One region of the Salinifilum aidingensis genome, then DNA from elsewhere that is predicted to be linked to it. Evidence: riboswitches for the same ligand, from Rfam matches in the RefSeq annotation. Region 1 holds a riboswitch; each other region holds the start of a gene.
The links. Region 1 has a riboswitch for cobalamin ahead of ACYVJE_RS17560 (precorrin-8X methylmutase). Riboswitches for the same ligand answer to the same signal wherever they lie in the genome.
Positions count from the first base shown of each region.

Region 1 (4,136 bases):
GCCACGGCGTACCACGCCTCGGCGAGGTCGCCCGCGGCGAAGGCGCGGCGCGTCCAGCGCACCTCGCCGCGATCGGCCATGGACTCCACGGCGGGGGTGGCCTCCGGTGCGATCACCTCGACCTCGGCCCCCGCGCCGACGAGCCGCGGCAGGCGCCGCTGCGCCACGGTGCCCGCGCCGACGACGACGACGCGTCGCCCGCGCAGGTCCAACCCGGCGAGGTAGTGGTGCTCTGTCGGTGTGTCAGTGCGCGTGCCCATGTGCGTGTCCGTGGCCATGACCTTGTCCGGTCGGATCGTCCGGGTGGTGGTGCGGTGTCTGCGGCTGGCCCAGCTTGTCCTCGAACCCGGGCAGCAGCACGCGATACGCGCAGGTATCGCAGTTCATCCGGATGTCGCCGTGCAGGGCCTCGTGGTAGCGCTCCACGACGAGGTCGGCCAGCGCGTCGGTGTTGCCCAGGTACCCGGCGACCCGGACGTCGATGTCCGGATTCCGCTCGCCGTACTCGTGCGCCTGCGTCACGACCCGCTGCGGCAGCACTCCGTCGAAGAGGAAGTACGGCGCCACCACGACCCGTTTCGCACCCAGCCGGCGAGCGCGCTCCAGACCGCCGGGAACGTCCGGCGGTGCCAGCGAGATGAACGACGTCTCCACGGTGGCGAAACCGCCGGTTTCCTGCAAGAGCCGTGAGACCTTGGACACCTCGGAGTTCGCGTCCGGGTCGGTGGAGCCGCGGCCGACGAGGACGACGGCCGTGTCCGTCCACTCCGAACGGGGAACCTCCGCCTCGACGCGTTCGGACAGCACCGACAGCAGCGTCGGGTGCGGGCCGAGCGGGCGGCCGAAGACGTAGCGGGTGGCGGGGTTGCGCTTCACCTCGCGCTCCAGCGCGGCCGGGATGTCGCCCTTGCCGTGCCCGGCGGCGACGAGGACCAGTGGCACGGCGACCATTTCGGCGTGGCCGCGTTCGGCGAGGTCGTCCCACGCCTCGTTCACGGCGGGCGCGGACAGTTCGATGAACCCTCCGCCGACGTCGATCCCCGCGGCGGAGACGCGCTCGGCGACCCGCTGCGTGAACGCGCGGAACTCACCCACCCCGCCTTCGTCCACTGTGCCGTGTCCGACGAGCAGGAGTGGTCGCGGTCGATTCACTGGTTACCTCCGGATTCGTCAATCTTGCCAGTACAACAACGCGTTCACCGCTGCGGACGCGATGGCGGCACCGCCGCGCTCGGACAGCGTGCTCACCGCGGGAAGTCCGCTCCCGCGCAGCGCGGCCTTCGACTCGACGGCGCCGACGAAACCCACCGGCACCCCGATGACGAGCGCCGGGCGCACCTCGCCGCCGGCGGCCAACCGCAGCAGCTCGGTCAGCGCCGTGGGGGCGTTCCCGATGGCCCACACCGCACCGTCGGGAAAATCCCTTGCGGCGCAACGGATTCCCGCGGCCGATCGGGTTATTTCCGCCTGTTCGGCGGTTTCCGCCACCCACGGGTGGTCCAGGCCGACGTGCGAGTCGCGGGCGGTCACTCCCGCGGCGACCATGCGCACGTCGCAGACCAGCGGCGCGCCGCCCACGAGCGCGCGCCGACCCTGCTCAGCTGCGGACTCGGTGGTGACGACTTCGCCCACCCAGCTCGGATCGGCGGTGGTGTGCACCACGCGCTCCACGACGGCGCGCGCCAGCGGCGGGTGGTGCGCGAAATCGGCGCGCTGCCGCATGATGCGGTAGGACTCGGTTTCGATCGGATGCACTTTCCTGCGCACGGTCATCCTTCGCATGAGATCGGGCTCGGCGCGCCCGGCCGCTCCGCGCCGGGCGCGCGTTCGACTCCGCGGCGCGGCCGCTCCCCGGGACCGCGCCGGGGGCACCGGACGGCGGCGCGGGCGCGCTCGCCCGCGGTTGCGCGGGCACGCGCGCGCCACCGCGGCGCGCCGAACCGCACTCCGCAGCGCTGCGGCCGCGCTCGTCCGCGCGGCGGACGCAGCACGCGAGACATCGGTCCACGAACCTCCTGGGTTTCCCGCCCGAGGGGCCGGCGAGGGCGCCGCGCGCCGCGGTGCGGCGCGGGGTCGGTGCTGAGTCTCCTGGCTCCCGGATCATCGCGAGCGCCGTCGGCCTTCCCGCCGTCTCCGGCCGTGGCCATTCCTGCGCGGCGCCCGCTCACCCGGTCACAGTGGGCGGGTCCGTCCCGGATTCGCACCGGGTTCCTCTGTCACCGACCGCCGCATCTTCGCCCGCGAACCCCGCGAGGTCAAACCCGGTGAATTCGATCACAGAGCGTGCAGGGGTCCGGTTCCACCCCGTGTGGGTGACGCGTCGGGTTCCGTTCCGCCAGCGCGACCCGCATCCTGGAGTCACCGTGGTGGCGCTCTGCCCAGCACGGCCCGGGAGGCGACCATGAACGAGACGCACACGATCACCCTCGATCTCCAAGTCGTCGAACAGGGTTCGAAGACGACGTGCGATGTCGGGTTCACCACGCCGAGCGGCCAGGTCGTACACGGCCACGGCACGGCGCGGCGGCATCCCGACGATCCCGAGGTCCCCCAGATCGGGGACGAAATCGCGACGGCCCGCGCGCTGTTCGAACTGGCGCACAAACTGCTGGACACGGCGGCGTCCGACATCGGCCAGCAGCTGAACCGCCGCGTGCGGCTGCCCGCCTGAGCGGGACGGCCCCGAGCGGGGGCGGCGCGGCCGGGGCCGGAGAGCTCCCGGTCGCGCCCGCTGCCGCTGCGGCGGGCGCAGCACCCTGCTCGGGCAGGGGCCTACTCCAGCAGGCGGATGGCATCGGCCGGGCAGATCTCCACGCACTCGCCGCAGGCGGTGCACCGGTCGGCCACCACCCGCGGGCGCCCCGGAGCGGGGCGCAGCGCGTGCTCCGGGCACGTCAGCAGGCACGCACCGCAGGCGGTGCAGTCGGTGGTGATCACCAGCGGGTCCTCAGGCATCGCTGGTCATCCACCGGTACCCGCGCGGCGTGACGAAGCGGTCGCTGAGCACGGCCGACTGCGAGGAGCCCACGATCACGGTGGTGAGCATGTCCACCGAACCCGGGTCGAACTCGGCGATCGGTGCGCACCAGACGCCCTGGTCGGGCCGGTAGGCCTGCCGCACGGCGCCGACCGGCGTGGTCGCCGGTCGGGACTCGGCGAGGATCTCCAGCGCACGCCCCAGCTGCCAGTCGCGCTGCACCGACCGCGGGTTGTAGAAGCACACCACGAGGTCGCCCTCCGCCGCGGCGCGCACGCGCCGCTCGATGATCTCCCACGGCGTGTGCAGGTCGGACAGGCTGATGAGCACGTGGTCGTGGCCGAGGGGCGCGCCGAGCAGCGCCGAGGCCGCGAGCGCCGCGGTCACCCCCGGAACGCCGACCACCTCGATGTCCGAGGACGCCTTCTCCAGCGCGGGGCTGGCCATGGCGTACACGCCGGCGTCGCCGGAACCGATGAGCGCCACGGCGTTGCCGGTCCGCGCCAGCGTCACGGCTTCCTCGGCCCTGGCCTCCTCCTGGCCGAGGCCGCTGCTGCGGACCTCGGTGCCCGGCCGCAGCAGGTGCCGCACCTGGTCGAGGTACTGGTCCAGCCCGACGACCACGGAGGCGCGGCGCAGTTCCGCCTCCACGCGCGCGGTGCGCAGTTCGGGCGTCCCCGGGCCCAGGCCGACGATCGCCAGCCGCCCCCGGGGGCGGATCCGGGCGGCGGCGGCGGTGACGTCCGCGCCCTTGATCTTGTCCGCGACGAGCTGCACCTCCCCGCCCTCGGCGAGCTCGGCGGCCCCGGTCAGCGCCGCGGCCTCGGAGACGCTGGGCGTGCCGACCTCGGCCCGCACGGTCTCGCTCGGGTTGGGCACGGCGACCTCGGCGAGCTGCTGGGCCGGGTAGGTCAGCAGCGGCAGCTCGTCACCGCCGTCGCTGGAGTGCCAGAAGCCCAGGTCCTGCACCGCCTGCAGGATGCCGGTCTCCTCGGCCTTGAGGTCGACGCTGGCCGCGGCGCGGATCGCGCGCGGGTCGAGGTCGTGCTCGGACTCCAGCCGGGCGAGCGTCTCGACCACCGCGGTGCGGGAGACCCCGCTGGCCGAACCGACACCGACCACGAGCGTCCGCGGCACCAGCCGCAGGACGTCGTCCGTC
Region 1 is NZ_BAAGTH010000013.1:84,434-88,569, reverse strand. It holds gene cobA (uroporphyrinogen-III C-methyltransferase) at 1-260, opposite strand, end outside; gene ACYVJE_RS17565 (sirohydrochlorin chelatase) at 244-1,110, opposite strand; gene ACYVJE_RS17560 (precorrin-8X methylmutase) at 1,171-1,773, opposite strand; cobalamin riboswitch at 2,083-2,213, opposite strand; gene ACYVJE_RS17555 (DUF1876 domain-containing protein) at 2,402-2,671, shown strand; gene ACYVJE_RS17550 (DUF362 domain-containing protein) at 2,773-2,955, opposite strand; gene cobJ (precorrin-3B C(17)-methyltransferase) at 2,948-4,136, opposite strand, start outside.

Region 2 (4,136 bases), on a different contig from region 1:
GACGCACGCAGCGGGACCCGTAGGACTGCACCCACCCGTGGCGGGTGCTGACGAAGCCCTCCATGTACTCGGAGAAGTACTGGACCATGTCGTTGCGCTCCGGCTCACCGTGCACCACGACGTCCAGCCCGAGCCGCTCCTGCAGCCGGATGACGCCGGTGATCTCGTCGCGCATCCGCTGCCGGTAGTTCTCCCGGTCGATGGTGCCCGCGGTCAGCGCGGCCCGCGCCTTGCGCACGTCACCGGTCTGCGGGAACGAACCGATCGTCGTGGTCGGCAGCGGCGGCAGCCGCAACGCCTCCTGCTGGGCCCGCCGACGCCGCGCGTACTCCTCCCGGCGGGCGTCCCCGGGGCGCAGCGCGGCGACCCGGGCGCGCACGCGCTCGTCGTGCACCCGGGCGGCGTGCGCGCGGTGGTCCACGCGGGCCCGCGCAGCTGCCAGTTCCCCGGAGACGCTGTCGCGGCCCTCGTGCAGCGCCCGGTGCAGCGTGACGACCTCCTCGAGCTTCTGCTCGGCGAAGGCCAGCCACGAGCGCACCTGGGGGTCCAGCTCGGTCTCGGCTTCGACGTCGTAGGGCACGTGCAGCAGCGAGCACGAGGTCCCGACCGCCAGTTCGCCCGCGGATCCGCGCAGCCGCTCCGCGGTCGCCAGCGCCCGGTCGAGATCGGTGCGCCAGATGTTGCGCCCGTCGACCAGGCCCGCCACCACCGACTTGTCGCGCAAGCCGGTCAGTTTCGGAATCTCCTCCACTGTGGAGGGGCTGGAGACGAGATCGAGCGCGAGTCCCTCCACCGGGCTGTCGGCCAGGATCGGCAGCGCCTCGCCGAGATCGCCGAAGTACCCGGCCACGAGCAGTTTCGGTCGCTCTTGCAGCTGGCCGAGACGGGCGTAGGCCGAGCGCAGGGCCTGCAGCTGCTCCGCGGTGCGATCCGCGGCGAAGGCGGGCTCGTCCAGCTGCACCCACGGCACGCCGGCCCGGTGCAGCTCGGCCAGCAGGTCGGCGTAGGCGCTGACGAGGTCATCCACTGTGTCCAGTGGGGCGAAGCCCTCCGGCGCGTCCTCGGCCGGCTTCGACAGCAGCAGGAACGTCGCCGGCCCGACGAGCACCGGCCGGGTGCTCACGCCCTCGCCGACCGCCTCGCGGTACTGGTCCACCACGGTCGTGTCGGACAGCGCGAACCGCGTGTCCGGACCGATCTCCGGGACCAGGTAGTGGTAGTTCGTGTCGAACCACTTGGTCATCTCCAGCGGCGGCGTGGACTCCGCACCGCGCGCCATGGCGAAGTACGTGCCGAGCGGGTCCAGGCCCAGCTCGGTGTAGCGGCGCGGTACCGCGCCGAACGTCACCGCCGCATCGAGCACCTGGTCGTAGTACGAGAACGTGTTGCTCGGCACGGAGCGCAGCCCGGCATCGGCCAACGTGCGCCACGTGCCGGCGCGGATGTCCCGCGCGGTGCTGCGCAGGTCGGCCTCGCTGATGCGGGAGTTCCAGTACCGCTCCAGGGCACGTTTGAGTTCTCGGTTCGGACCGATCCGGGGGTAGCCCAGGACGGTCGATCCGATGGTGCTGGTCAACGCTTCTCCTCGGTTCGACGACACGGGGACGCCGAAGTCCGATGGGGGATGTGCCTGACCACCGGCACGTGCGGTGCGCGCAACTGCGGGCCGCACCGGTGCCGATCGTCCGCAGGGTCCTCCCTCGAGACCTCGGACACGCGCACGTCGCGGTGACGCGCGCACCGGTGGCAGGTCTTCGGACTCGCGGGCGTTCTCGGAGCTCGTCCGAGGTTCCTACGCGCCGTCGGCTTCCCAGGCGCTCGGCCCAGTGCCCACCCGACCCGTCGGTCGGGGACGGCGTTCGTTCCCGCACACCGCTGCGGGGCAGTCCCGGAATCGCACCGGGTTCCCTCTTGCCTCGTGCCGCCCTCCGCCGGGAAACCCGGCGCGGCCGCACGAACCACCAGCACGCATGAGACTACCCGCTCGGCGGCGTGTGACAAGACCGCCGCGGCCGCGCAGCGGCTCCCGGGCGGCGGGGGCGCCCCGGTTGCCGTGGAGTTCCGCGGCGGGACCGGCGCGGAGGAGATCCGCGCCACAGCGGTCGCACCCGCACCCGTGCGCGGGTGCTCGCCCCGCCGCGGTGACCACGGTGGACACCGCGGCGGCAATCGGCCCCGCCCCGCCCGCGCGGGGCCGGGGAGAACGGGGGCGGGTGTGGCGCTCCGCCCGGCGGGGTAGGGGCAGGGCGTGCGGCGGCATCCCTCGCGCGGTGCCGCCGGGAGGCGGCGAAAGCTGAGAGGAGGAGCGATGACCACGGCTCGCGAGTTGATGACTCCGGGGACGCACTGCGTGCGCAGCGACCAACCGGTGCGCGAAGCGGCCCGGATGATGGCCGATCTCGGGGTGGGGTCGATGCCGATCTGCGGACCCGACGACAGGGTGAAGGGCGTGATCACCGATCGGGACGTGATCGTCAAGGTCGTCGGTCAGGGCCGCGATGCGAGCAGTTTCCCCGCCGGTGACCTCAACCAGGAGGAGGCGGTGACCATCGGCGCGGACGACTCGGCCGAGGAGGCGCTGGAGACGATGCGGCAGCACCGGGTGCGCCGGCTGCCGGTGATCGACGGCGACCGCCTCGTCGGGATGCTGGCGCTGGCCGACCTCGCGCGTTCGCTGCCGGAGCAGCGCAGCGGTGAGCTCATCGCGACGCTCACCGCGGAGTGACCCGGCAGCTCCGGAGCGCCCCGGTCGTCCCGGGGTTCCCGGCCGTCCCGGGCGGCAGTCGCCCCGGGACGGGGTGCCCCGCCCCGTCAACCGCCGAACGGATCGTGCACGTGGTCGACGATGTCGGCCACCGAGGTGATCGTCCTGTCCGGCTGGAAGGGGTACTGGCGCGCGGTGTCCTGGCCGGAGAGGCCGGAGAGCACGAGGATCGTGCGCATGCCCGCCTCCATGCCCGAGCGGATGTCGGTGTCCATGCGGTCGCCGAGCAGCAGGGTGCTGTCAGCGCTGACACCGAGCGTGCGCAGGGCGAAGCGCAGCATGAGCGGGTTGGGCTTGCCGACGTAGTACGGCGGCTGCTCGGTCACGCGTTCGATGAGCGCGGCGACCGCGCCCGTCGCGGGCAGCGAGCCCTCCCGGCCGCGCCCCAGCTCGTCCGGGTTCGTGGCGAGGAACCGCGCCCCGCTCTCGATGAGCCGGATGGCCTTGGTGATCGAGCTGAAGCTGTACGTGCGGGTCTCGCCGAGGATGACGTAGTCCGGGTCGTGCTCGGTGAGCACGTAGCCGGCCTCGGTCAGCGCCGAGGTCAGCCCCGGTTCGCCGACGACGTAGGCCGATCCGCCGGGCCGCTGCCGGGCGACGAAGGAGGCCGTGGCCAGCGCCGAGGTCCAGATGGCGTGCTCGGGGATGTCCAAACCGCAGGTCAGCAAGCGGGCGCGCAGGTCGCGCGGGGTGTAGGCCGAGTCGTTGGTGAACACCAGGTACGGCAGCCCGTGCTGCTGCAGCGCGTCGAGGAACTCGCGCGCCCCGGGCGCGACGCGCTGCTCGTCGCGCATGAGCACGCCGTTGAGGTCCATCAGGTAGGTCCAGCGGGCGGTATCGGTCACCACTGCATGATCCATCGCATCCCGGAGCGGGGCGAACCCGGCCCCGCAGCGGGCGCGCTCAGTCGGCACCGACGCCGAACCGGGGTGCCGGCACCCCGGCGATGCGCTCGCCCCGCTCCGCGCGGTGCTGCGCGTCCACGATGACCGCTTCGGCGGCCACGCGTCCCTCCCAGCCGCGGGCCTCGCCGCTCTTGCGGGGTTCGATCGCCTTGTACACGTGGAAGAAGTGGCTCATCGCGCCCAGCTGGTGCTGCGGGACGTCCTGCAGGTTCCGCACCGGCTCCATGCGCGGATCGTCCGCCGGGACGCAGAGGACCTTGGCGTCGGGGCCGCCCTCGTCGTGCATCCAGAACACCGCGATCGGGCGCACGCGGACCGCGCACCCCGGGAAGGTCGGGCTGTCGAGCAGGACCATCGCGTCGAGCGGATCCCCGTCCTCGGCCACGGTCCCCGGGAAGTAGCCGTAGTCGGCCGGGTACCGCGTCGCCGTGAACAGGGTCCTGTCCAGGCGGATGCGCCCGAGGGTG
Region 2 is NZ_BAAGTH010000009.1:217,825-221,960, reverse strand. It holds gene metE (5-methyltetrahydropteroyltriglutamate--homocysteine S-methyltransferase) at 1-1,576, opposite strand, end outside; cobalamin riboswitch at 1,729-1,978, opposite strand; gene ACYVJE_RS14250 (CBS domain-containing protein) at 2,309-2,725, shown strand; gene ACYVJE_RS14245 (HAD-IIA family hydrolase) at 2,812-3,624, opposite strand; gene ACYVJE_RS14240 (inorganic diphosphatase) at 3,668-4,136, opposite strand, start outside.
Region 2: linked by a shared signal. The riboswitch ahead of metE (5-methyltetrahydropteroyltriglutamate--homocysteine S-methyltransferase) and the one ahead of ACYVJE_RS17560 (precorrin-8X methylmutase) in region 1 are both predicted to bind cobalamin.

Region 3 (4,136 bases), on a different contig from region 1:
TCACCGACCCGAGGTTGCACACGGCCACCTCGTCCGGGCCGGTGTTCAACGTGATCTCGGTGCACAGGTTGGACGAGTGCACCACGCCCGCGTGCTGCTGCGGCGAGCGCAGGTTGCACGGGTCCTTGAACGTCAGCCACGGGTGGCCGGTCTCGAACAGGGCGGTGAGCATCCGCCGCCACAGCTCCACCGCCCGCACCCGGCGGAACACGGCGATCTCGCCGCGGTCGGCGGCCGCTTCGGCGGCCCGGTAGCGCTCGGCGAAGTCGGTGCCGCAGGCGTCGTGCAGGCCGGGCACCTCGTCGGGCGAGAACAGCGTCCACTCGGCGTCGGCCTCGACGCGCCGCATGAACTCGTCCGGGATCCAGTTCGCCGTGTTCATGTCGTGCGTGCGGCGCCGGTCGTCGCCGGTGTTCTTGCGCAGGTCGAGGAATTCCTCGATGTCGATGTGCCAGGTCTCCAGGTAGGCGCACGCCGCGCCCTTGCGCTTGCCGCCCTGGTTGACGGCGACCGTCGTGTCGTTGGCGATCTTCAGGAACGGCACGACGCCCTGCGAGGTCCCGTTGGTGCCGCGGATGCGCGCACCGAGCCCGCGCACGGGCGTCCAGTCGTTGCCGAGCCCGCCGGAGTACTTCGCGAGCATCGCGTTGCTGCGGTACGAGCGGAAGATCGACGAGAGGTCGTCGTCCACAGTGGTGAGGAAGCACGAGGACAGCTGCGGCCGCAGGGTTCCCGCGTTGAACAGGGTCGGCGTCGAGGCCATGAACGTGAACGTCGACAGCAGCTCGTAGAACTCGATCGCACGCCGCTCGCGGTCGTCCTCGTGCAGCGCCAGGCCCATGGCCACGCGCATGAAGAACGCCTGCGGCAGCTCGAACCGCACCCCGTCGTCGTGCAGCAGGTAGCGGTCGTGGAGCGTCTGCAGGCCGAGGTGGGTGAACTGCAGGTCGCGCTCGCCGACGAGCGCGGCGGCCAGCCGTTCCAGGTCGAACCGCTCCAGCTCCGGGTCGAGCAGTCCGAGGTGGACGCCCAATCGCACGTAGGCGGGGAAGTGCTCGGCGCAGTCGGTTCCCGGTTCGCCTATGTCCGATTCGGACGCGGTCGTGCCGAGGTGCTGCAGCGCTTCGCCGCGCAGCGCGTGCAGCAGCAGCCGGGCGCAGACGTGCGAGTAGTTCGGTTCGGACTCGACGAGGGTGCGCGCGGCCATGATCTGCGCCTGCGCGAGCTCCTCGGCGCGCACGCCGTCGTAGAGGTTGCGGCGGATCTCGGCCAGCACCGGTTCGGCGTGCACGTCGGCGAGCCCGCTGGTCGCGTGCTGCACGAGGCGCACCACGCGGTCCCAGTCGAGCGGGCGCAGGCGGCCGTCGGGTTCGCGCACGCTCAGCTCCGGCGTGCGCGCGGGTGCTGCCGGGGGCGCTTGGGTCACGACGCTCTCCTCTCGCGAGTCCGTCCGTATCCGGGACCTCGCGAGCGGGAGTGGTGGACGCCGGCGCGCTGCGCCGCTGCGGTGCGTTCCGCGTGGCGGGTTCTCCACCCGGCGGGGTGGTCCGCGTGTCCGGGGCCCGCCCTCGAGGCCCGGCGTGCGTGCGCGTTCTCCCGCGCACACCGGTGGCAGGTCTTCGGACTCGCGGGCTTCCGGCGCTCGGCCGGCCCTACTGGCCGTCGCTTCCCGGACGTGCGTCCAGTGCTGCACCACCGCGGGGGTGGTGACGGCGGTCGTTCCCGCTCACCGCTGCGGGGCAGTCCCGGATTCCCACCGGGTTCCCTCTCGCCTCACCGGACCGTTCCCGGCCCCGTGAACCACCAGCACCGAGCACACTACATGTTGCGACGCGCGATCGCGAACGGGGCCAGATCCCGTGTCGCGGCGGCTGCTCGATGTCGAGCACCCGGAGCGGGGGCTTCCCCGGAGGTCCTGCTACGCACCCACCCGCGTTTCCGGGGACACTTCCTCGTGGTTCACCGCACCCACCGGTAGCGGTGCTCGGGCCGCCCGGCCGACCCGTACCGCATCCGCAGCGCGGCCTGCCCGTCGGCGCACAGGTGCTCGAGGTAGCGCCGCGCGGTCACCCGCGCGATGCCGGCGCGCTCGGCGACCTCCACGGCCGACAGGTCGGACTCGGCCGCGCGCAGCGTCTCCGCCACGAGCTGCGCCGTCTCCGCCGTCAGCCCCTTCGGCAGGCTCGTCCGCGAGGTCGGGCGGCGCACGCCGAACACGCGGTCCACGTCCCGCTGGGTGGCCTGCTCCACGCCGGTGAGCTTGTCGCGCACCGCTGCGAAGCGGTCCAGCTGCTCCCGCAGCGCGTCCAGGTTGAAGGGTTTGAGCAGGTAGTACATCGCACCGCCGTGCAGCGCGGCGCGCACGTTGTCGATGTCGCGCAGCGCGGTGATCACCAGCACGTCCACGGGCGTGCCCGGGCCCGGTTCGTCCGGCGCCCGCAGCCGCTGCAGCACGTCGATGCCCGACATGTCCGGCAGGTAGAGGTCGAGCAGGACGAGGTCGGGCTGGTGCTCGGCGACGGCGCGCAGCGCCTCGGCGCCGCTGTGGGCGACGCCGACCACCGCGAACCCCGGCACCGAGGCGACGAAATCCCGGTGGTTGCGCGCCACGCGCGCGTCGTCGTCGACGACGAGCACCGACAGCACCGGCTCTCACCTCCTGCGCGGCGTCCGCGCGGGCCCTCCGCTGGGAGTCCCCGCTTCCGACGGGTCCTGCCCCCGAGGGGCGCGGCTTCCGACGGCACGGCGGCCGCCACCGGCACCGCGCGGACGTGCGCAGCGGCCGGCGACGTTACCGGCGTGCTAGCGCGCATCCTCTCGCACCGGGAGGTAGGCGCTGAACACGGTCTCCTCGGTGGCGTCCACGTCCACCGACCCGTGCCACCGCTGTGCGGCCTGCCGCACCAGCGCGAGCCCGAGGCCGCGGTGGCCGGTGCCGCCGCTCCCCTTGGTGCTCACCCCGGCGGCGAACACCTCCTCGGCGACCGCGGGAGCCGGGCCCGGGCCCGAGTCGGTGACGCGGATCTCCAGCAGCGGTTCGCCGTCCCGGTGCAGCCGCACGAGCAGCTCCACCCAGCCGGAGCCGTCCACGGCTTCGAGGGCGTTGTCCACCAGGTTGCCCACGATCAGCAGCACGTCGTCGCGCAGCTGCGGCGGCAGTTCCCGCGGCACGTCGCTGAGCGCGGCGAGCTCGAACTCCACGCCCCGCTCGGAGGCCTGCGCCGACTTCGCCAGCACGAGCGCCGCCAGCGCGGTGTCGTGGACGCGCTCGGACACGGACGTGCTCGCCCGCGTCGTCGTGGCGGACAGCTCGGACAGGTACTCGCGGGCCTCGCCGACGGCCCCGAGGTCGAGCATGCCGGTGACGGTGTGGATGCGGTTGGCGAACTCGTGGGTCTGCGCGCGCAGGCCGTTGGCCATGGTGCGCACGCCGTCCAGCTCACCGCCGAGCCGCACGATCTCGGTGTGGTCGCGCAGCGTCACCAGCCGTCCCGTGCCCTGCTCGCCGATGCGCACCGGCCTGGGGTTGCACACGAGCAGCCACCCGCCGACGGCGAGGAACACGTCCTCCCGGGTGTCGGCACCGCTCAGCACGTCGCACAGCTGCTCGTCCAGTCCCAGCTCGCGCGGGGTGCGGCCGACGCAGTCCCGCGGCAGCCCGAGCACCTCGCGGGCCGAGTCGTTGGCCAGCAGCACGGTGCCGTCCGCGCCGACGGCGAGCACGCCCTCGGTGATGGCGTAGAGCAGGGCTTCGCGGCTCTCCAGCAGCTCGGTGATCTCGGCGGGTTCCAGGCCGTGCGTCTTCGCGCGGATCCTGCGGGAGATCCACAGCGCGCCACCCGCGCCGAGGGCGAGGGCGAGCAGCAGGGTCGTGCCGATGACGGGCAGCGCGTTCCGCGCGGCCAGCGTCACCCGCGAGGACAGCACGCCGACGGAGACGTAGCCGACGACCTCCTCGGCCTCGTCGCGCACCGGGACCCGGGCGCGCAGGGTGAGCCCGGCCGGGCCCCACTCCACGCCCGTCCACGTGTTGCCGGCCAGCACCGGTGCCGGGTCGGTGTGCGGGTGGCCGCCGATGGCGCGCGGGTCGGGGTGCGAGTGCCGGATGCCGTCGGAGTCGACGATGACGACGTAGC
Region 3 is NZ_BAAGTH010000001.1:361,240-365,375, reverse strand. It holds gene ACYVJE_RS01705 (ribonucleoside-diphosphate reductase subunit alpha) at 1-1,456, opposite strand, end outside; cobalamin riboswitch at 1,594-1,823, opposite strand; gene ACYVJE_RS01700 (response regulator) at 1,960-2,646, opposite strand; gene ACYVJE_RS01695 (ATP-binding protein) at 2,803-4,136, opposite strand, start outside.
Region 3: linked by a shared signal. The riboswitch ahead of ACYVJE_RS01705 (ribonucleoside-diphosphate reductase subunit alpha) and the one ahead of ACYVJE_RS17560 (precorrin-8X methylmutase) in region 1 are both predicted to bind cobalamin.